Regions from separate parts of the Bradyrhizobium sp. SZCCHNS2022 genome, predicted to be linked through region 1. Evidence: predicted binding sites of a transcription regulator. Region 1 holds the regulator's gene; each other region holds the start of a gene.
The links. Region 1 encodes PhoB, which activates phosphate uptake and scavenging genes when phosphate is short. Its sites were predicted from a motif close to TGTCATNNANCTGTCAT; they were not measured.

Region 1 (5,771 bases):
CCGACTGGGCCAAGGCTCCCGGCTACTATGTGATCCTCGCCAACCAGCCGGGCGACAAGTCCTGGCCGATGACGGCGGCGACCTTCATCCTGATGCACAAGGAGCCGACCGACAAGGCGGCCTCCGCCGAGGCGATCAAGTTCTTCAAGTGGTCGTTCGAGAAGGGCGGCAAGATGGCCGAGGATCTCGACTACATCCCGATGCCCGACAGCGTCGTAAAGCTGATCGAGAAGACCTGGTCGGCCGACATCAAGAGCTGATCTGAAAGCGCACTGCCCTCTCCCGGAAACGGGAGAGGGTTCGTCCAAGGTGATGATGGTGTCGAAGAAGCAGGGGGCGGACTTGGCTGAGATGGCCGTTGAGAGCGAGGTTGGCGATATCGCCGCTGCCGCAGGGCCCTATGACCGCGCCCGTGCGCTGAGCGCGTTCAAGCTCGGCGATGTCACCTTCTACTGGATCACCCGCCTGTCGGCGATCTCGGTGCTGCTGATCCTCGGCGGCATCATCATCTCCCTCGTCATCGGCGCCTGGCCGGCGATGAAGGAGTATGGCTTCCAGTTCCTGTTCACCAAGCGTTGGGCGCCTTCGGCCGATCCCCCGGTGCTCGGCGCGCTCGGCCCGATCTACGGCACGCTGGTGACCTCGTTCATCGCGATGCTGATCGCCATTCCCGTGGGCCTCGGTATCGCGATCTTCCTCACCGAGCTGTGCCCGCAATGGCTGCGCCGCCCGATCGGCCTGGCCATCGAGCTGCTCGCCGGCATTCCCTCGATCATCTACGGCATGTGGGGCTTCTTCGTGCTGGGCCCGTTCCTGGCCACCACGTTCCAGCCGTTCATGATCAGCCTCTGCGCCAACATCCCGGTGCTGCAGGACATCTTCGCAGGTCCGCCGTCCTATCTCAGCCTGTTCAACGCCTCGCTGATCCTGGCGATCATGGTGCTGCCTTTCATCACCTCGATCTCGGTCGACGTCTTCAAGACGGTTCCGCCGGTGCTGAAAGAAGCGGCCTACGGCGTCGGCTGCACCACGTGGGAAGTCGTCCGCAGCGTCGTCATCCCCTACACCCGCGTCGGCGTCATCGGCGGCGTGATGCTGGCGCTGGGCCGCGCGCTCGGCGAGACCATGGCGGTGACCTTCATCATCGGCAACTCGTTCCGGATCTCGTCGTCGATCTTCGCGCCGGGCACCACGATCTCGGCCGCGATCGCCTCCGAATTCCAGGAGAGCGACGGTCTGCACCAGTCGAGCCTGATCCTGCTCGGCCTGCTCCTGTTCGTCCTCACCTTCTTCGTGCTGGCGAGCGCCCGGCTGATGCTGGCGCGACTCGAAGCCAAGGCAGGAAAGTAAGCCATGTCGAGCGTCGACGCGTCCACCTTCGACACGCCGGTCAATCCGGTGAATCCGATCTACGCCCGCCGCCGCCGCCGCGACCTCATGGTCCGCGGCCTGTGCATCGCCGCCGCGGCGTTCGGCGTCACCTGGCTGGCGCTGATCCTGTTCACGCTGTTCTATAACGGCCTCGCCGGCCTCAGCCTGCAGGTCTTCACCGCCGACACGCCGCCGCCGGGCGCCAGCGAAGGCGGCCTGCGCAATGCCATCGTCGGCTCGATCATGATGACCGTGATCGGCGTCGGCATCGGTGCGCCGCTCGGCCTGTTCGCCGGCACCTACCTCGCCGAATACGGCCGCAATGACCGCCTGACCTCGGTGATCCGCTTCATCAACGACATCCTGCTGTCGGCACCGTCGATCATCATCGGCCTGTTCATCTACGGCGCGGTCGTGGTGCCGATGGGCGGCTTCTCGGCGATCGCCGGCGCGCTGGCGCTGGCCGTCATCGTGATCCCGGTCGTGCTCCGCACCACCGAGGACATGCTGCTGCTGGTACCCAACCCGCTGCGCGAGGCGGCCTCCGCGCTCGGCCTGCCGCGCTCGCTGGTGATCCGCCGCATCGCCTACCGCGCGGCGCGCTCCGGCCTCATCACCGGCGTGCTGCTGGCGACCGCCCGCGTCGCCGGCGAGACCGCGCCGCTGTTGTTTACCGCGCTGTCGAACCAGTTCTGGAGCCTCAACCTCTCCAAGACGATGGCGAACCTGCCCGTCACCATCAACAATTTCGTCCAGAGCCCGTATGCCTATTGGAAGCAGCTGGCCTGGAGCGGAGCCCTTCTCATCACTCTGGCCGTGCTCGCCCTGAACGTCGGTGCACGCATTCTCGGCGCCGAGAGGAAAACGAAATGACCGAACTGTCCGTCTCCGTCAGTCAGCCCAATCACGCGCTCCACGGCCAGCCGCTCCCCGAGGCGCCGGCCAAGGTGACCGCGCGCAACCTGAACTTCTATTACGGCGATCACCACGCGCTGAAGAACATCAACCTGACGCTGGGCACCAACCGGGTCACGGCGTTCATCGGCCCGTCCGGCTGCGGCAAGTCCACCCTGCTGCGCATCTTCAACCGGATGTACGACCTCTATCCGGGCCAGCGTGCCACCGGCCAGCTGATGCTGGACAACACCAACATCCTCGATCCCAAGCTCGATCTCAATCTGCTGCGCGCGCGGGTCGGCATGGTGTTCCAGAAGCCGACGCCGTTCCCGATGACGATCTACGAGAACATCGCCTTCGGCATCCGGCTCTATGAGAAGATCTCGAAGTCCGAGATGGACGACCGCGTCGAGAAGGCGCTGCGCGGCGGCGCGCTGTGGAACGAGGTCAAGGACAAGCTCAACGCCTCCGGCCTGTCGCTGTCCGGCGGCCAGCAGCAGCGCCTGTGCATCGCCCGCACCGTCGCCGTCCGGCCCGAGGTGATCCTGTTCGACGAGCCGTGCTCGGCGCTCGACCCGATCTCGACCGCCAAGGTCGAGGAGCTGATCCAGGAGCTCGCGGAGAACTATACGATCGCGATCGTGACCCATAACATGCAGCAGGCGGCGCGCGTCTCCGACAAGACCGCCTTCATGTATCTCGGCGAGCTGATCGAGTTCGACGAGACCAGCAAGATCTTCACCTCGCCGAGCGATCGGCGGACCCAGGACTACATCACCGGCCGGTTCGGCTGACGCCGACAGCATTCTTCAGGAGATCAACATGGCCAGTGAACATACCGCCAAGGCGTTCGACAGCGATCTGCAGGATCTCACCCGGCTGGTGTCGGAGATGGGCGGCCTCGCCGAGCGGCTGATCGTCGATTCCGTCGATGCGCTGGTGCGGCGCGACGTGGCGCTCGGCCAGAAGGTGGTCGCCGCCGACGCCGAGGTCGACAAGCTGCAGCGCATCATCGAGGAGCGCGCGGTGCTGACGATCGCCCGCCGTCAGCCGATGGCCGTCGATCTGCGCGAGATCGTCGGCGCCATGCGCGTCGCCACCGATCTGGAGCGGATCGGTGACCTCGCCAAGAACATCGGCAAGCGCGTCGCCGCGCTGGAGAGCGACTTCCATCCGCTCAAGCTGATCCGCGGCCTGGAGCACATGACCGACCTGGTGCAGTCGCAGGTCAAGACGGTGCTGGATGCCTATGCCGCGCATGATTTGCCGGCGGCGATGACGGTCTGGAAGGGCGACGAGGAGGTCGATGCGATCTGCACCTCGCTGTTCCGCGAGCTCCTCACTTATATGATGGAGGACCCGCGCAACATCTCGTTCTGCATCCACCTGATGTTCTGCGCCAAGAACATCGAGCGGATCGGCGACCACGCCACCAACATCGCTGAGACGGTTTTCTATATGATCGAGGGCCAGCAGATCATGGACAAGCGCCCGAAGGGCGACATGACCAGCTTCGCGACCACGATCCCCGGCAACTGAGAAAGACGATTTCGACATGGGCGCGCGAATTCTGGTGGTTGAGGACGAGGAGGCGCTGACGACGCTGCTGCGCTACAACCTCGAGGCCGAAGGCTACGAGGTCGAGACCGTGGCGCGCGGCGACGAGGCCGACACGCGGCTCAAGGAGCGCGTGCCCGATCTCGTCGTGCTCGACTGGATGCTGCCGGGCCTGTCCGGCATCGAGCTGTGCCGGCGGCTGCGGGCGCGGTCCGAGACCAAGCAGCTGCCGATCATCATGCTCACCGCGCGCGGCGAGGAGAGCGAGCGTGTGCGCGGGCTTGCGACCGGCGCCGACGACTACATCGTCAAGCCGTTCTCGGTGCCGGAGCTGCTCGCGCGCGTGAAGGGCCTGCTGCGGCGTGCGAGCCCGGAGCGGCTCGCGACCGTGCTGTCCTATGGCGACATCGAGCTCGACCGCGAGAAGCGCCGCGTCGCGCGCTCGGGCCGGCCGATCGACCTCGGCCCGACCGAATACCGTCTGCTCGAATTCTTCCTCGAGCATCCCGGCCGCGTGTTCAGCCGCGAGCAGTTGCTCGACAGCGTCTGGGGCCGCGACATCTATATCGACGAGCGCACCGTCGACGTGCACATCGGCCGTCTGCGCAAGCTGCTCAATCCGGGTCGCGAGCAGGATCCGATCCGCACCGTGCGCGGCGCGGGCTATGCGCTGGACGATCGGTTCGCCAAGAGCGAGCAGGCATAAGGAGCGGCAGGTGTGAGGGACGTGCAGGTGTGAGAGGCGAGCAGGCCGGATTAAGGACACCGCGGTCCGCTTTCCGCCACGCCGCCGCCGTCTTGATCGAGTGTGCTGAAGGGCCCGTGTTTTGGTTCCAGCGGACGCCCTTGCTCAAGACGATCATCACAAGTCTTGCCGTGCTGCTCGGCAGCCTGGCCGGTGCACCGGCCGCCGAGCTCGAAGACGCCGTCGCCGCCGCCGGAAACGGCCAGCATGACGTTGCGCTGCGCCGCCTGCTGCCGCTCGCCGCCAAGGGCGATGCGCGGGCGCAGTTCGACATCGGCTTCATGCACGCCTTCGGTTGGGGCCAGCCGCGCAATGCGGCCGAGGCGCTGGCCTGGTATCGCAAGGGGGCGGACCAGGGCCTCGCCGTCGCCCAGCACTATCTCGGCATCGCCTACGTCAACGGCGAGGGTGTCGCGAGCAACTACGGCGAAGCCGGCCGCTGGTTCAGCCGCGCTGCAGCCCAAGGCTTCGCCCAGTCGCAATACATGCTCGGTCTGATGATGCTCGACGGCCGCGGCGTGAGCCAGGACCTCGTGCAGGGCTATGCCTGGCTGGTGATGGCCGGCCGCAACGGCGTGCGCTCGGCCGGCCGCGACGTGCAGCGGGTCAAGCTGACCGAGGCGCAGCGCGTCCAGGCGCAGGCGATGATCGCGAGCTGGAAGCCGAGATTCGAATCGGCGGATGCCGGGGTGGCCAACCCGCGTCCCGAGCAGTTGCTCGGACTCGACCGGCACATCGGCGAGGTCGTGGACCCGACCTCCTGGCCGGCCTCGTCGATCGGCGTCGTCACCGTGGCGCAGTATTCGACCGGCGGCTGGTGTACCGGCACCTTGATCGCGCCGCGCGTCGTGCTCACCGCCGCGCATTGCGTGTTCAACGGGCTCGCGCAGGTCAATCCCGGCAACGTCCGCTTCCTGGCTGGCATGAACAGGGGCACACCGGCCGCCTCATCGATCGCCGAACGGCTGATCGTCGCGCCCGAGTTCGTTCCGACTCAGCACGACCGATGGTCGCTCGACCGCTCCCCGGCCGATTGGGCGCTGATCATCCTGAAGGACGCCCTGCCGTCGAAGCCGGTGGCGGTGAGGGCGCTGAGCCGTGAGGAGCTGGTCGCCGCAACCAGGGCCGGCACCATCTCCGAGATCGGCTATGGCCAGGAGCGGCGCTATTCGCCGACCGGCCAGCGCAATTGCAGCGCGGG
Region 2 (5,771 bases), 3.9 Mb from region 1:
GTTTCAACGGGTCACGTCCATCGCTGGCCCGCGACCAAGGGCCGATGCGCGGCCCCGGCACACCGCATGTCGCGCAGTCAGGACCGCGGATCGGCGGTGGCGGATCCGGTCGGGGCAGCCTCGGCTTTCACTGACGGATGGGGAACGTCAGGCAATCAGCCTGGCAAACAGTTCGGCATCCACATTGCCGCCCGAGAGAACGATCACGACCGTCTTGCCGGTCACGTCGAGGCGGCCCGCCAGCAGGGCCGCCAGACCGACAGATCCGCCCGGCTCGACGACGAGCTTCAACTCCCGGAAGGCGAAGCCGACCGCGCGGCCCACCTCTTCATCCGAGGCCTCCACCGCCGCCGACAACAGCCGGCTGTTGATGGCGAAGGTGATCTCTCCAGGGATCGCAGCCATCAGGGCATCGCAGATGGTGCGGCCCTTGGCATCATGGGCCTCGCGGTGGCCGGCCCGCAGCGAGCGGGCATGGTCGTCGAAGCCCTTGGGCTCGGCGACCACCATCTGCGTCTCCGGAAAGCGCGCCTTGACCGCCGTCGAGACCCCCGCGAGCAGCCCGCCGCCTGACGCCGGCACGATCACGACATCCGGCGACAGGCCGAGGCCCGAGAAATCCTCGGCGATCTCACGGCCGACCGTGCCCTGCCCCGCGATCACATAGGGATCGTCGTAGGGCGGCACCACCGTCGAACCCCGCCTGCCGGCGATGTCGCGCGCAATCGCCTCGCGGTCCTCGCGGTCGCGATCGTAGAGCACGACGTCGGCCCCAAACGCCTTGGTCCGCTCGCGCTTGGCGGCCGGCGCGTCCGAGGGCATCACGATGGTGGCGTCCATGCCCAGCAGCGTCGCGGCGTGGGCGACGCCCTGCGCGTGATTGCCCGACGAGAACGCGACGACACCCTTGCCGCGGTCCTCCGGCGGGATCGACGCCAGCTTGTTGTAGGCGCCGCGGAACTTGAATGAGCCGGTCCGCTGCAGCACCTCCGGCTTCACGAACACATTGGCGTTCAAGCGCTCGCTGAGCACGGGGGCCGGCAGGAGCGGCGTCCGCAGTGCGACCGGCGCGAGAACGCGGGCCGCCGCCTCGATGTCGGCGACGGTGACGGGCAGGATCGGGGCATGAGCTGTCATACCCCTATTTTACCGCGCTCGATTGCCGAGAGGCAAGGGAGCCGGCGTCGACCGGCGTCAGGCTGCGCGGGCAGCGAGTTGCGGAACCGGCGCAGGTTGTCGCTGCGGATCAGTCCAGGTCAGGATCTCGAACCGGCCATCCTCGTGCTCGACGAGCGCCGTGCAGCTCTCGACCCAGTCGCCGCAATTCATGTAGCGGATGCCATCCTGGTCGCGGATGACGGCGCAATGGATGTGGCCGCAGATCACGCCGTCAGCGCCATGCCGGCGCGCCTCGGAGGCCAGCGCCGTCTCGAACGCGCCGATGTAGTTGACCGCGTTCTTGACCTTCTGCTTGGCCCATTGCGACAGCGACCAATAGGGCACGCCGAACATCCGGCGGAAGAAGTTGACCAGGCGGTTCATCTGGATCGCGAAGTCGTACGCCTTGTCGCCGAGATGGGCGAGCCAGCGGGCGTTCTGCACCACCAGATCGAAGATGTCGCCGTGGATGACCAGATAGCGTTTGCCGTCGGTGCCGGTGTGGACGATGTTCTCGACGACGTCGATGCCGCCGAAATGCGTGCCGTAATAGCCGCGCAGGAACTCGTCGTGGTTGCCCGGTACGTAGACGATCTTGGCGCCCTTGCGCGCCTTGCGCAGCATCTTCTGCACGAGATCGTTATGCGACTGCGGCCAGTGCCAGCTCGATTTCAGCGCCCACCCGTCGATGATGTCGCCGACCAGATAGATCGTATCGGCATCATGGTGGCGCAGGAAATCGACGAGAAGATTGGCCTGCGAGCCGCGGGCTCCGAGATGTACGTCGGAGATGAACAACGTCCGAAAGCGCTTCGTCGGGCTTTCTTCACCAGCAGTCTCGAGTCCCATGCGCGCCCACCTAACAGTCCCTGATGACACGGCGATGACGAGCGGCCGCACCGGCAGAACCCATCCTGCCGGACCGCGACGGACACCATTCGCATCACGACTCGCGGTGTCCTCGTCACGTTCCCGCGATACCAGCGCGGTGCGACAATCAGGCGACAAGCGGGCGGCGCAGACAGGGAATTCGGCTGCCTCCTATCTGGGCACGGCGACGACGCGCAGATTGTTGGTGGTGCCGGCCTGGGCGAACGGAATGCCGGCGACGACGACCAGCAGGTCGCCCTTGTCGGCGAACTCCTCCTGGACCGCGAAGAACGTCGCCCGCTCGACCATTTCCTCATAGCTCTGCACGTCCTGCGACAGCACGCTGTGCGCGCCCCACAGCAAACACATCCGTCGCGAGGTGTCCTCGTTCGGCGTGATCGCCAGGATAGGCAGGCTCGGCCGCTTGCGCGCGACGCGCGAGGCCGAGGTGCCGCTCGACGTGTAGGCCACGATCGCCTTGGCGTGGATCGCGGACGCGAGGTCGGCCGCCGCGGTCGCCACCGCATGCGGCGGCGTCTGCTCCTCGTCGGGCTGGGTGGCCTGAATGATCGAGCCGTACATCTTGTGCTTCTCGGTGCTCTTGATGATGCTGTCCATCATCGCCACCGCCTCGCGCGGATATTGCCCGCTGGCCGACTCCGCCGACAGCATCACCGCATCGGCCCCGTCATAGATCGCGGTCGCGACGTCCGAGACCTCGGCGCGCGTCGGCGTCGGCGTCGCCACCATGGAATCAAGCATCTGCGTCGCCACGATCACCGGCTTCACCGCGAGACGGCAGGCGCGCACCAGCTCCTTCTGCTTGCCCGGCACGTCCTCGTTCGGAATCTCGACGCCGAGATCGCCGCGCGCGACCATGATGGCATCCGACAGCTGGATGATGTCGTCGATCCGCTCCAGCGCCGCCGGCTTCTCGATCTTCGACATGATGCCGGCTCGGCCGTTGATAAGCCCCCTCGCCTCGATCACGTCGGACGGCTTCTGCACGAAGGACAGCGCCACCCAGTCGACGCCGAGATCGAGACCGAAAGCGAGATCGGAGCGATCCTTCGCCGTCAGCGGCGACAGTTCGAGAATGGTGCCTGGAAGATTGACGCCCTTGTGATTGGAGATTGCGCCGCTCACGATCACCTTGGCTTCGATCCAGTCGTCGCCGAGGCCGGTGACGCGCACACGCACACGGCCGTCATCGATCAGGAGATCGTGACCGGGCGCGACCGCCGCAAAGATCTCGGGATGCGGCAGCGGAATCGAATCCTTGTCGCCCTCGGTGCCATTCAACACGAAGCGGATCGTCTCACCGGCGTCGACCTGGATCTTCTTGTCGCGCAAGGTGCCGACGCGAATCTTCGGCCCCTGCAGATCCATCAGGATGCCGATCGGTCGCTGCACGTCCTTCTCCAGCGCGCGGATCGCGGCGTGGACCTTGGCGTGATCGGCCTGCGTGCCGTGGCTGAAATTGAGACGAAACGTATCGACACCGGCGAGGAACAGCGCCTTCAGCATCTCCGGTGAATTGCTGGCGGGGCCGACGGTCGCAACGATCTTGGCTCGACGGTGACGACGCATGATGTGTCCTTTCTCCCCAGCCCGCGTTTCACGTCTTAATGACACGCATGTGATTGTCATGCGCAGACGCCGTGGAAGCGCTGGTATACGCCCCGCAGCGTCCATTGCAAGTGTGCGGCGGAACACGCCGAAATTGCGCGAGGAAGCAGCACGCGTCAGACGTTGGAGCCGTGGATGGCGTCGATCACCGCGTCCGTCACCTCCTTGGTCGTCGCCTTGCCGCCCACATCCGGCGTCAGTATTCCGGCTGCACACACCTTCTCCACGGCCGCCATCAGTCTGATGGCCGCGTCCTTCTCGCCGAGATGATCGAGCATCTGCGCAGCCGTCCAGAACGTCGCGACGGGATTGGCGATGCCCTTGCCGGTGATGTCGAACGCCGAGCCGTGGATCGGCTCGAACATCGACGGGAAGCGCCGCTCCGGATCGATGTTGCCGGTCGGGGCAACGCCGAGGCTGCCGGCGAGCGCGCCGGCGAGATCGGAGAGAATGTCGGCGTGCAGGTTGGTCGCAACGATGGTGTCGAGGCTCTTCGGCTGCAGGGTCATGCGCACGGTCATCGCGTCGACCAGCATCTTGTCCCAGGTCACGTCGGGGAATTCGCGCGCCACTTCCGCGGCGATCTCGTCCCACATCACCATGCCGTGGCGCTGCGCGTTCGACTTGGTGACGACGGTGAGGAATTTGCGCGGCCGCGACTGCGCGAGCTTGAACGCATAGCGCATGATTCTGACGACGCCGACGCGGGTGAACACCGCAACCTCCGTCCCGACCTCCTCCGGCAACCCGCGATGCGCGCGGCCGCCCATGCCGGCATATTCGCCTTCGGAGTTCTCGCGCACGATCACCCAGTCGAGATCGCCGACGCCGACATTGCGCAGCGGCGAGGCGACGCCCGGCAGGATCTTGGTCGGGCGCACATTGGCGTACTGATCGAACCCCTGGCAGATCGGCAGCCGCAGGCCCCACAGCGTGATGTGGTCGGGCACGTCGGGCGCGCCGACCGCGCCGAAATAGATCGCATCGAAGTTCTTCAGCTCGGCGAGACCGTCGGCCGGCATCATCACGCCGTGCTTCTTGTAGTAGTCCGAGCCCCAGTCGAATGTCTTGACGTTGAAGCTGATGTCGCCCGCTCGCTTGGCGAGCGCCTCGAGCACGCGGACGCCGGCGGAGATGACCTCGGGGCCGATGCCGTCGGCGGGAATGGCGGCGATGGAGTGAGTGCGCATGGAATGAGCTCCGTGTGAACGTTAGGACTGCGTGGCCGGCACCGCCTTCGCGGCGTGTGATCGGGACAGCAACAGCGTCAGCACCGCCGATATCACCAGCAGCCCGGCGACGAAATAGAGGCCGCCATTGAAGCTGCCGGTCTGGTCCTTGATCCAGCCGATCATGGCCGGACCAACGAAGCCGCCGAGATTGCCGATCGAGTTGATGGTGGCGATGCCGGCGGCAGCGGCCGAGCCGGACAGGAACATGGTCGGCATGCTCCACAGCGGCGGCTTCGACGAGGAGATGCCGACATTGACCAAGGTGAGAGCGGCGAGCACCGCGGCGACGCTGGTCGAAAGCCCGGCCAGCCAGAGACCGACGGCGGCAACCACGCAGGCCAGCACGACATGCCAGGTGCGTTCGGCCGTGCGGTCGGAATGCCGCGCCCACCAGATCATGACGACGACTGCGATCGTCGGCGGCACCGCGTTGAGAAAGCCGACGGCGAACGACGACAGGCCGAACTGCTTGATGATCTGCGGCGCCCAGACGCCGAGCGTATACAGACCGGCCGAGGTGCCGAAATAGACCAGCGCGAGCGCCAGCACGCGGATGTCGGCAAGGCCGCGCCAGATGCTGTGGCCGGCGGTGGCCGCCTTGCTCGCCACCTCGGCATTCATGGTGCGCACCAGCCAGTCGCGCTCGTCGTCGGCGAGCCAGCGCGCCTGCTCCGGGCGATCGGTCATGTAAGCGAGGACGACGAAGCCGAGTAGCACCGCCGGCAGCGCCTCGATCAGGAACAGCCATTGCCAGCCTTTGAAGCCAAGGATTCCGTCCATCTCCAGCAGCGCACCGGAGAGCGGCGATCCGAGCACGGTCGACAGCGGCGCGGCGGCCATGAACAGCGCGGTGACGGCGGCGCGCTGACGCAGCGGAAACCA
Region 3 (5,771 bases), 1.2 Mb from region 1:
CTGGCTCCGGGTAGCCAGGTGGTTGCCGAATACCTCGCGAACTCCGGCCTGCAGAAGGACCTCGACAAGGTCGGCTTCAACCTGGTCGGCTTCGGCTGCACCACCTGCATCGGCAATTCGGGTCCGCTGCCGGAGGAGATCTCGAAGTCGATCAACGACAATGGCGTCGTCGCAGCGGCGGTGCTGTCGGGCAACCGCAACTTCGAAGGCCGCGTCTCGCCGGACGTGCAGGCCAACTACCTGGCCTCGCCGCCGCTGGTCGTCGCCTACGCGCTGGCGGGCACCGTGACCAAGGACCTCGCTGTCGAGCCGATCGGGATCGGCAAGGACAAGAAGCCGGTCTACCTGAAGGACATCTGGCCGACGACCAAGGAAGTCAATGACTTCGTCAAGAAGTTCGTGAAGGCCTCGATCTTCAAGAAGCGCTACGCCGACGTGTTCAAGGGCGACACCAACTGGCGCAAGATCAAGACCGTCGAGAGCGAGACCTATCGCTGGAACATGTCGTCGACCTACGTGCAGAACCCGCCGTATTTCGAGGGCATGAAGAAGGAGCCTGAGCCGATCAAGGACATCGTCGAGGCTCGCGTGCTGGCGCTGTTCGGCGACAAGATCACCACCGACCACATCTCGCCGGCCGGTTCGATCAAGCTGACCTCGCCCGCCGGCAAGTTCCTCAGCGAGCATCAGGTCCGGCCGGCCGATTTCAACCAGTACGGCACCCGCCGCGGCAATCACGAGATCATGATGCGCGGCACCTTCGCCAACATCCGCATCAAGAACTTCATGCTCAAGGGCGCCGACGGCAACATCCCCGAGGGCGGCCTGACCAAGCACTGGCCCGACGGCGAGCAGATGTCGATCTACGACGCCGCCATGAAGTACCAGGAAGAGGGCGTGCCGCTGGTGGTGTTCGCCGGCGCCGAATACGGCAACGGCTCGTCGCGCGACTGGGCCGCCAAAGGTACCCGGCTGCTCGGCGTTCGCGCCGTGATCTGCCAGAGCTTCGAGCGCATCCACCGCTCGAACCTGGTCGGCATGGGCGTGCTGCCGCTCACTTTCCAGGAGGGCACGTCGTGGTCCTCGCTCGGCCTGAAGGGTGACGAGAAGGTCACCATCAAGGGTCTCCAAGGTGATCTCAAGCCGCGCCAGACCCTGACCGCCGAGATCATCTCGGCCAACGGTGCGGCGCAGCAGGTGCCGCTGCTCTGCCGGATCGATACGCTGGACGAGCTGGACTACTACCGGAACGGCGGTATCCTGCACTACGTGCTGCGCAAGCTGGCTGCTTAACCAAAGCGCGATGCGACAGTTTGGCTCACTCTGAAGTGAGTAGCGGGTGATGAAGGAGGCGGCCTATGACAAAGGCCGCCTCCTTTGCATTTTCGGTTTGTTAACTACGAGGACGGCATCGCGGATATGGTGATGCGCTAGGGCGCAGCGGACGGTGGTCCAGACGGGACAGTGGCGATGAGTGGACAGATGACGTGGTGGTCGCGCGCGGCGCTGGGTGTCTGTGCGGTCATCGCTTTCGTCCGGCCGGCGGCTGCTGATCCGCGTGCGGTGATCGAACTATTCACGTCGCAGGGCTGCTCATCCTGCCCGCCCGCCGACAAGTTGCTCGGCGACCTCGCCCGCGACCCCTCCGTCATCGCCCTGTCCCTGCCGATCGATTATTGGGATTATCTGGGCTGGAAGGACACCCTGGCAGACTCGCGGTTTACGGCGCGGCAGCGGGCCTATTCGCGAGCTCGCGGGGATCGTGAGGTCTACACCCCGCAGGCCGTGGTGAATGGCTCGCTGCATGTGATCGGCAGCGATCGCGACGCGATCGAAGGCGCCATCGAGGAGACTGCTCGGGGCGGTGCCGTGATGTCGGTCCCGGTCAGCCTGTCGATCGAAGGCCAGGAGCTGACGGTGTCGGTGGCCGCGGCGGACCAGCATGCGGCGCGCAAGCACGGCGAGGTCTGGGTGTGCTCGATCGCGCGCGTCGTTCCGATCCAGGTCGCGCGCGGCGAGAACGGCGGCCGGGAGCTGACCTATTACAACGTCGTTCGCGGTGTGATGAAGCTGGGCGACTGGAATGGCTCGTCGGCGAGCTGGAGCGTGCCGCTGGAGAAGATCGTCCGCGAGGGCGTCGACGGTGCCGTCGTCTATGTGCAGGATGGCAGCCGCGACCGGCCAGGCCTGATGCTCGGCGCGGCCCATTCAGACCTGCCATTGGTCAGCCGAGCCGCCGCAACGGTGCGCGCTCCCGAGCGCTGAGCCCGCTCGCCGCTCCTCTCATCTCCCGCTGCTCTGCGGCTCGTCCGCGGCGTCGTCCCGATGGGCGCGTCGCAAGATCCCTGCGCAAGCTCTCGCCCAAAAAGCAAAAGGACCAACTTGCGTTGGCCCTTTGCCTTACTTGTGAATAGACCCGATCCTGACGACCCCGGGGGGCTGGGGGCTGAGGAATCCGGAACCGAAAGGACCGGGCCAACGCACACGAATCTTATGCCTAACGTCGGGGGCAGTCCCTGGGCGGAAACGCGGCGCGATTATGATTCCGCTAACGATCCCGTGACGCTTGCGTGTTCGGGGAACTCGCGTGCGAGCCGGATGCTGCCAAGTTCGATAATGAAAACCGCCCCTTGCGGCTTCCGCCGGTTGGCGCGATCATGTCACACAGATGACAGGAGGACGCTCATGAACCTCACCCCGGAGGACGCCGATCCCAGCGAGAACCGCGCGGCGGCGCGCAATGCGGCCGCAGCGCCTAACCGGGTGACGTTCGATCGTCTCGAGCTGAACCGCATCCTCAATCTCTACGGCCGGATGGTCGCCGACGGCGAGTGGCGCGACTACTCGATCGATTTCCTGCGCGACCGCGCCGTGTTCTCGGTCTTCCGCCGCGCCTCCGAGGTGCCGCTGTACCGAATCGAGAAGGATCCGCGGCTGGCGCGCAAGCAGGGCATGTACAGCGTGATCTCGGCCACCGGCCTGATCCTGCGCCGCGGCCACGAGCTGGAGCGCGTGCTGCTGGTGATCGCGCCGAAGCCGGCGCTGGTCTGAGCCGGCGCCCACGCTAGCCGCGCCGTTTATGCCGGGATGTTGCTGCTGCCCGGTCCAAGCGCTCGCTGCATCATGACGGTATCCAGCCAACGGCCGAATTTCAGGCCGACGCTCGGATGGGTGCCGATCATCTCGAAGCCGCAGGCGGTATGCAGCCCGACCGAGCCGGCATTGGCGGAGTCGCCGATGACCGCGATCATCTGCCGAAATCCTCGCTCCTCGCAGGCTGCGATCAGCGTCCGCATCAGCCGCATCCCGATGCCGCGGCGCTGGCTGGCGGGGGCGAGATACACAGAGTTCTCGACCGTGAAGCGATAGGCGGGCCGCGGCCGGTAAGGGCCAGCATAGGCGTAGCCCACGATCTGCCCATCCAGCAGGGCAGCGAAGTAAGGGAAGCCGCCGTCGCTGAGCGTCCGGAAGCGGCGGGTCATCTCCGCAAGGTCGGGCGCGTCGAGCTCGAAGGTGGCCGTGCCCTCGCGGACGGCCTGGCCGTAGATGGCGGTGATGGCGGGAAGGTCGGCCTCCTGGGTGGGCCGGATCTCGATGTCGGACATGGGTGGAACAATACCAGGGCGAAGCGGCCGATCAACATCGTCGCGGCATGGCTGCCGTTCCCGGCGCGCGGCATGCTCTCAGCCGCCTCGACAAACGAAAAGCCCCGGCGCTGAGGCCGGGGCTTTGGTTGATCGCTCGTCTTGCGAGCAATCGGATCAGTCGCGCTGTCCGAGCAGCTGCAGCAGCAGCGTGAACAGGTTGATGAAGTTCAGGTACAGCGACAGGGCTCCGGTGATCGCTGCGCGCTCGGCGACGTCGCCGCCCGCGGAGGCGTAGCCGTAGATGTACTCGTTCTTCAGGCGCTGCGTGTCCCAGGCGGTCAGGCCGGCGAACACGAACACGCCGATCACCGACACGATGAACTGCAGCATCGAGCTCGCCAGGAAAAGGTTCACGAGGCTCGCCAGCACGATGCCGATCAGGCCCATGAACAGGAACGAACCCATGCCCGTCATGTCACGCTTGGTCGTGTAGCCGTACAGGCTGAGCGCACCGAACGTCGCCGCGGTGATGAAGAACACCCGCACGATCGAGGTGTGGGTGTACACCAGGAAGATCGACGACAGCGAGATGCCCATCAAGGCCGAGAACACCCAGAACAGGATCTGTGCGGTCGACGGCGCGAGGCGGTTGATGCCAGCGGAGATGGCGAACACCATGACCAGGGGGGCCAGGATGAACAGCCACTTCAGCGGGCTCACGAACATCGCGTAGCCGAACTGCGTCAGATAGGCGTTGCCGATCTTGGATACGCCGGCCGCCGGATCGCCGGTCACCGACGCCATGTAGACGCCGAGCGCCGCGAGGCCGGTGATGGCCAGGCCGATGCTCATGTAATTGTAGATGCGCAGCATGTAGGCGCGCAGACCGGCGTCGACGGTCGCGGCATCGGCGCGCCCGGCCACCCGGCCAAAGGGTGAAGCATAGTTGCGGTCTAGGTCCGACATGGTCGAATTCCCGTTGGTTGCCCGGCAGTCCGATCCTGGCAGGACCTTTAGCCGGTTCTCGAAAAACCCTATCTCATACCCGCTACCATCGATATTAAATTTGCGTCATCGGCAAATTCGCCATCTTTAGGCGGGTCTCTTGGCGGCTCTCTGAGCCCGATACTTAAATGGGAAACTAGCATAATCGCTGCAAGCTTCCACGCGCGGCTGAATGTCGCTCCGCACGCGTTTGCGCCGTGAAAAACCCGTTAACCGTGCGGCATGAGCGCGCAATTCCCCGCGCGCAATTCCTCAAAGGTTCCTAAGAACCGTTGCCGGCTTCTGGTTGAGCGCCAACAGCGTCCCGGCGAGACCGAGGCCCACGGTCACCACCAGCGCCGCGAGCACGACCAGCGCGGCGCTGCCGGCCTGCCAGGCGAAGCTCAAGGTCATCAGCCGGGTCACGATCAGCCAGGCGGAGATGGAGCCCGCGATCACGCCGAACGCCGCGGTGGCAAAACCGATCATCAGATATTCGAGCGCGTAGGCGCCGAGCAGCCGCAGCCGGGTGGCGCCCAGCGTCTTCAGGATGACCGCATCGTAGACCCGGTGGCGGTGGCCGGCAGCCAGCGCCCCGCCCAGCACCAGGATGGCCGAGATCAGCGTCACCGCGCTGGCGCCGCGGATCGCGAGCGCGAGGTTGGACACGACCGAGCCGACCGTCTCCATCACCTCGCGGACGCGCACGCTCGTCACCATCGGGAAGGCGTCGGCCACCTTGCGAATGACGCGGGCGTCCTCCACGGCGTCGGAGTGCGCCTCGGTCAGGGTGGCGACGTGGGTGTGGGGCGCGCCCTTGAAGGCGTTCGGGGAGAACACCAGCACGAAATTGATGCCCAGCCCCTGCCAGTCGATCGTGCGCATGTTGCCGATCCGCGCCGCGATGTCGCGTCCGAGCACGTTGACGACGATGTCGTCGCCGAGCTTGAGGCCCAGACCATCGGCGATCCGCTTCTCGATCGAGACCAGCGGCGGGCCGCTGTAATTCTCGCCCCACCATTCGCCCTCGACCACCTTGGAGCCCTTCGGGATCTCGCCGGTGTAGGTCAAGCCGCGGTCGCTCTGCAGTACCCATTCGGTGTCGTGTGTCGCGTTGAGATCCTCGGCGCGAACGCCGCGGGCGGAGACGATGCGCCCGCGCAGCATCGGTACGTTGTCGACCGTAGATTGCGGCGCCAG
Region 4 (5,771 bases), 5.9 Mb from region 1:
GGACGGCTGCTGGCCGACGCGGACCTGAAGCCTGCCGCCGAGTAGCGCCTGCTCGACCCAGAATTCGTAGAGCCGGCTGGCCGGCAGCGCCTCGACGCCGCTCACCAGCATCAGATTGCCGACATAGCTGCGCGACAGGCCGTCGCCATGGATCTGGAAGGCATTGGCGTGGAAGGTCGCGCCGCCCCAGCCGACCAGCTTCTCCAGGTCAATGGTCGTGCCGATATCGAGCCGCCCGGTATAGATCGCGCCGTTGCGGACGCCGCCGATCGGGTTGGCGAAGGTCTCGCCGATATAGGTCAGGTTGAACTGGATGCCCCAAGCAGCGAGCTGCTGCCGGAGATCTTGTTGCCCCGCTACGGAAGCTCGATCGTCGGCCCGGGCCCCAGGCCACAGCGTGCAGGCTGCCAGCAATGCAAATGCGAACGACGAGACCTGCACTCTGACCGACGCTCGAAAAGTCACGCGACGCTCGCTCTATCTGATCAGGCCGATGCGCTTCATCAAGACATACGAGCCGAGAGCGGCGAGCGCCATCAGCAGAACGGCCGAGATGAAGCCAGTCTCGGAGTCCGTGAACGGCAATCCCTTGGTGTTCATGCCGAAGATGCCGGTCACCAGCGTCGGTGGCAACAGCAGCGCCGTCAGCACCGACAAGATCCGGAGGCTGTTGTTGGTCTGCTCCTCCATCTGCAGATGAAGCTCCTCCTGCAGCAGCCGGCTGCGGTCGCGCAGCTCGACGACCATATGATCGAGCGCGTCGAGCCGCTCGGCGAGATTGCGGGCGCGCAGCTGCAGCGCGGGCTTCGTGTCGGACGGCGCATTGCGGTCGAAGCGATGCAGCACGATGCGCAGCTCGGACAGATGCCGGTGCACTCTAACGCAGGTCCGGCGCAGGCGGCCGAGCGCGGGAAGCTGGTTGTCGCCCTCGTTCGACAGCAGCTTCTCCTCGATCTCGTCGAGCTGCTGCTCGAATCCGTCGACGATGTGTTCCATCGCCTCGGCGACATTTTCCACGATCCGCTCGAACAGTACGGCTGCGCTCGGCACACGCTGACCGGCTTCGAGCGACCGCCGCGTTACGTCCACCGCATGCAGGGCGTGATGACGTCCGCTGACCAAGAGACGCTCGGTCATGACGAAGCGCAGCCGCCCCGCCTCCTCCGTCGAACCGCCGATGTCGCGCGCGAGATCGGCGATCACGCCATGCACGCAGTCCTCGGTGCCATGCAACTGCTGAAAGCTGTCCTTCGACAGCAGCAAGGCGCGCGCGGCCGGCGGCAGCTCGGAATTGCTGAGCCAATGCACGGCGCGCGCATCGGCCAGATTGAAGTGCAGCCAATACCAGCCGTCGTGATCGAGATGAAACGGCTGGTCGTTGGCGAGCGGCTGGGGCGTGCCGTCCGCGGTGAAGCGGAAGGCCCACACCAGCCCCTCGAGGGGCGGCGCCGTCACGGCTGCAAGCGTCGCCCTGTCCGCGCGCATCTTCAGAAGATCCGGCTGAAGATCACGTAGAGCGAGCCCGACAGCAGGATCGCCGCCGGCAAGGTCAGCACCCAGGCCATCAGCAGGTTGCGGACGGTCGCCATCTGCAGGCCGGAGCCGTTGGCCGCCATGGTACCGGCGACGCCCGATGACAGCACGTGGGTGGTCGACACCGGCAGGCCGAACACGTCCGCCGCGCCGATCGTCGCGGCGGCGACGAGCTCGGCCGAGGCACCTTGTGCGTAAGTCAGATGCGACTTGCCGATCTTCTCGCCGACCGTGACCACGATGCGCTTCCAGCCGATCATGGTGCCCAGGCCCAGCGCGATCGCCACCGCGATCTTCACCCAGGTCGGGATGAACTTGGTCGCGCCGTCGAGCGAGGCCTTGTAGGCGTTCAGGGTCGCGATCTCGTCCTTGTTGAGGTCATTCTCCTTGTCCTTCATCAGGAAGCGGATCGCCTCAGAGGCCAGGTACATGTCGTTGCGGGTGTTGCCGACCGCTTCCGCCGGCACCTTGTTCAGCGAGCCGTAGGTCCGCACCTGGTCGCCGACATCCTTCACCAGCACGGCGAGCGAGGGATAGGTGCCCTCGTTGATCTTGCGCTGAGAGACGTAGAGCGTGACGGCAGGGCGCGGATCACCGATCACGTTGTAGCCGGCGGCCTTGGCGGCGATCACCTTGGAGGCCGCCTGCGACGTCTCCTGGAATTTGGCGATCTGCGACTCCGGCAGCGTGCGGTTCAGCGCGTAGGCGGTCGGCACCGTACCGATCAGGATCAGCATGATCAGGCCCATGCCCTTCTGGCCGTCGTTCGACCCATGTGCGAACGACACACCGGTGCAGGTCAGGATCAAGAGGCCGCGAATCCACCACGGCGGCGCCTTGACGCCTTCCGGCGCGGCATAGAGAGCCGGGTTGCGGACCAGGAATTTGAGAATGTAGAGCAGCGCGGCGGCGCAGAGGAAGCCGACCAGCGGCGACAGCAGCAGCGCGTAGCCGATCTCGGTCGCCTTGCTCCAGTCCACGCCGGAGGTGCCGTCGCGGCCGCGCAGCAGCGCGTTGGCGACGCCGACGCCGATGATCGAGCCGATCAGCGTGTGCGACGACGAGGCCGGCAGGCCGAAATACCAGGTGCCGAGATTCCAGACGATGGCTGCGATCAAGAGCGCAAATACCATGGCGAAGCCGGCGCTGGAGCCGACCTGCAGGATCAGCTCGACCGGCAGCAGCGAGACGATGCCGAAGGCGACCGCGCCGCTCGAGAGCAGCACACCGAGGAAGTTGAAGAAGCCGGACCACATCACGGCGAACTCGGCCGGCAGCGAATGGGTGTAGATCACGGTCGCGACCGCATTGGCGGTGTCGTGGAAGCCGTTGACGAACTCGAAGCCGAGCGCGATCAGGAGCGCCACGAACAGCAGCATGTAAGGCAGGTAGGTGGTCACCTTCATGCCGGTAGCGTCGACGTCGACATAGATGCTGTAGGCGACGAACATCAGTCCGGCGGCAAGAATGCCGAGGAAGAGGATCATCGTCAGCGGGTTGAAGCCCTTGTCGAGATTTGGCCGTCCGGCCGGCTGAATTGGCCGCTCGTCGCCGACGGCTTGGTTGACTGTGATTTCGGCCATGTGGCTCCCCGTTACCCCATACTTGGGAAGCCCGATTGTGGAGCGCGGATTTAAAGCGCAGATGACACACGGTCGCACCGCGATCGGAACGCTTGACGGACGACGCAGTCAATCAGCCGTCACGCTTGGATCGTATAGCCAGAGCTAGCCGTATCACGCCGCCGCTCCGTCCATCAAAAGACGCAGCAGACGTGCCGACAGACGCCGTCGAGTGATGCGACTTTCGGCAACGGAGCGCGAAATGACACCGACCATACGCAACAAGACCTGGGCGGAGCTCAAGGTCGGCGACACCGCGGCCATCGAGCGCAAATGCGCGATTCAGGACCTGGTCCTGTTTGCCCATGTTTCGGGCAATACCAATCCGCTGATGCTGCCGGACGGGAGCACCAATCATGGCACGAAAGATGTCGTGGCGCCCTCGATGTGGGTCGGATCGCTGATCTCGGCGGTGCTCGGCAACGTCATGCCGGGCCCTGGTACCTTGTATCGCTCGCAATCACTCGACTTCAGGAAGCGCGTGCATGTCGGCGACCGCCTGCGCATCACTGTGACCTGCTGTGAGAAGCGCGAGCAGCCCATCGCGGTGTTTCGCGCCGACATCACCGACCAGGCTGGCGACCTCGTCTGCGCGGGGCTTGCCGAGGTCGACGCACCGATGATCTCGATCGAGAGGCCCGTGCGCGAGCTGCCGGCGCTGATCGTCGACCATGCCGATCATTTCGCCAAGCTGATCGACCTCGCCGCGCAATTGCCGCCGCTCAAGACCGTCATCGTCTGCCCGGAAGATCACAACTCGCTGGCTGGCGCCCTGCTCTCGTCCGAACGCGGCCTGATCCATCCGGTACTGATCGGCGATCCCGATCGCATCTCCGCGGCGGCGCGCGCGATCGAGGCCGACATCAGCGGCTGGGTGCTGGTGTCGGAGACCGATCATCGTGCCGCCGCCGCCCGCGCCGTCGCGATGGTGCTGGCGGGCGAAGCCGGCGCAGTGATGAAGGGCGCGATCCATTCGGACGAGTTGCTCGCGGCGGTCGTGAAGAAGGATGGCGGACTGCGGACCACGAGCCGGATCAGCCATGTGTTCGCGCTCGACGTACCCACCCTCGACGAGATCCTGTTCATCTCCGACGCCGCGATCAACATCGCGCCGGATCTGCTGGCCAAGGTCGACATCATCCAGAATGCGATCGATGTCGCACGCGCCTGCGGGCTCGACCGTCCCCGGGTCGGCGTGCTTTCGGCAGTCGAGACCATCAATCCGAACATCCCCTCGACCCTGGACGCCGCGGTGCTGTCGAAGATGGCCGAACGCGGCCAGATCAAGGGCGGCATCGTCGATGGCCCGCTGGCCATGGACAATGCGATCGACATGGAAGCCGCGAAGACCAAGGGCATCGCCTCGCTGGTCGCCGGGCACGCCAATGTGCTGATCGTGCCGAACCTCGAGGCCGGCAACATGCTGGCCAAGGAGCTCACCTTCATCGCGCGCGCCGAAGCCGCGGGTCTGGTGGTCGGCGCACGCGTGCCGGTCATGCTGACCAGCCGCGCCGACAATGACCGCGCCCGGCTCGCCTCCTGCGCGCTGGCGCAGCTCTACCACCACTGGCGCCGCGAGGGCCGCGCCTTCACCGGCGCTGCGCAGGCGATGGCGGCGGAGTAGCCGATGACCGATGTCATTCTCACCGTCAACGCCGGCTCGTCCTCGATCAAGTTCGCAGCCTATGAGATCGGCGCCGGCGCGCTGCGCGCGGTCGCCAGAGGCCATATCGACGATATCGGTGACGACACGACGTTCGAGGCCGGCCCGGCCGGCGGGCCCGCCGAGATGCAGCCGATCGATGCGCCCAGGGGCACGGTCGATCACGGCGCTGCACTCCTTCTGGCGATCGACTGGCTGCGGCAACACGAACAGGGTTTTCAAGTCGTAGCGATCGGTCACCGCGTCGTGCATGGCGGGCCCGACTATGCCGAGCCGGTCGTGATCGACGCCGACACGCTGCAACGCCTGCGGCAATTCGTGCCGCTGGCGCCGCTGCACCAGCCGCACAATCTCGCCGGCGTCGCAGCGGCGCTGCAGGCTTTTCCCGACGCGGCGCAGGTCGCCTGCTTCGACACGGCCTTCCACCGCCAGCACCCGTTCATCGCCGATACCTTCGGACTTCCGCGACGGCTCTACGACGAGGGTGTGCGCCGCTACGGCTTTCACGGCCTGTCCTACGAATATGTCTCGCGGCGGCTGCGCAGCGTTGCGCCTGACCTCGCGTCGGGACGCGTCATCATCGCCCATCTCGGCAACGGCGCCTCGGTCTGCGCGCTGCGCGATGGCCGCTCGATCGCCTCGACCATGGGATTCACCGCGCTCGACGGCCTGCCGATGGGCACACGCTGCGGCCAGCTCGATCCCGGCGTCGTGCTCTATCTGCTCACCGAGAAGGGCATGAGCGCCGACGAGATCACCCACATGCTCTATCACGATTCCGGGCTGCGGGGCCTGTCGGGTCTCTCCAACGACATGCGCGAGCTCGAGGCGTCCGACGCGCCAGAGGCGCGCGAGGCGATCGACTACTTCGTTGCGCGGGTCCGTCGCGAGATCGCCGGGCTCGCCGCCACCATCGGCGGCGTCGACGCCATCGTGTTCGCCGGCGGCATCGG

Region 2: a site for PhoB is predicted at 2,031-2,047, ahead of QXZ94_RS15140 (UDP-2,3-diacylglucosamine diphosphatase). Genes of this name have one in related genera too.
Region 3: a site for PhoB is predicted at 2,658-2,674, ahead of QXZ94_RS27250 (DUF2794 domain-containing protein). Genes of this name have one in related genera too.
Region 4: a site for PhoB is predicted at 3,223-3,239, ahead of QXZ94_RS06320 (inorganic phosphate transporter). Genes of this name have one in related genera too.

Annotation. Positions count from the first base shown of each region.
Region 1 covers NZ_JAUHHZ010000001.1:7,301,195-7,306,965, forward strand. Annotated here, with positions in the region: gene pstS (phosphate ABC transporter substrate-binding protein PstS) at 1-260, shown strand, start outside; gene pstC (phosphate ABC transporter permease subunit PstC) at 352-1,350, shown strand; gene pstA (phosphate ABC transporter permease PstA) at 1,354-2,244, shown strand; gene pstB (phosphate ABC transporter ATP-binding protein PstB) at 2,241-3,062, shown strand; gene phoU (phosphate signaling complex protein PhoU) at 3,091-3,807, shown strand; gene phoB (phosphate regulon transcriptional regulator PhoB) at 3,824-4,531, shown strand; gene QXZ94_RS32630 (trypsin-like serine protease) at 4,672-5,771, shown strand, end outside.
Region 2 covers NZ_JAUHHZ010000001.1:3,399,982-3,405,752, forward strand. Annotated here, with positions in the region: gene QXZ94_RS15130 (caspase family protein) at 1-134, shown strand, start outside; gene QXZ94_RS15135 (threonine/serine dehydratase) at 148-1,137, opposite strand; gene QXZ94_RS15140 (UDP-2,3-diacylglucosamine diphosphatase) at 1,195-2,007, opposite strand; gene pyk (pyruvate kinase) at 2,200-3,618, opposite strand; gene QXZ94_RS15150 (tartrate dehydrogenase) at 3,774-4,847, opposite strand; gene QXZ94_RS15155 (MFS transporter) at 4,869-5,771, opposite strand, start outside.
Region 3 covers NZ_JAUHHZ010000001.1:6,079,891-6,085,661, forward strand. Annotated here, with positions in the region: gene acnA (aconitate hydratase AcnA) at 1-1,293, shown strand, start outside; gene QXZ94_RS27245 (DUF1223 domain-containing protein) at 1,483-2,265, shown strand; gene QXZ94_RS27250 (DUF2794 domain-containing protein) at 2,686-3,051, shown strand; gene QXZ94_RS27255 (GNAT family N-acetyltransferase) at 3,078-3,605, opposite strand; gene QXZ94_RS27260 (Bax inhibitor-1/YccA family protein) at 3,762-4,553, opposite strand; gene QXZ94_RS27265 (ABC transporter permease) at 4,845-5,771, opposite strand, start outside.
Region 4 covers NZ_JAUHHZ010000001.1:1,432,035-1,437,805, reverse strand. Annotated here, with positions in the region: gene QXZ94_RS06330 (carbohydrate porin) at 1-465, opposite strand, end outside; gene QXZ94_RS06325 (transporter) at 478-1,485, opposite strand; gene QXZ94_RS06320 (inorganic phosphate transporter) at 1,488-3,116, opposite strand; gene QXZ94_RS06315 (bifunctional enoyl-CoA hydratase/phosphate acetyltransferase) at 3,358-4,779, shown strand; gene QXZ94_RS06310 (acetate/propionate family kinase) at 4,783-5,771, shown strand, end outside.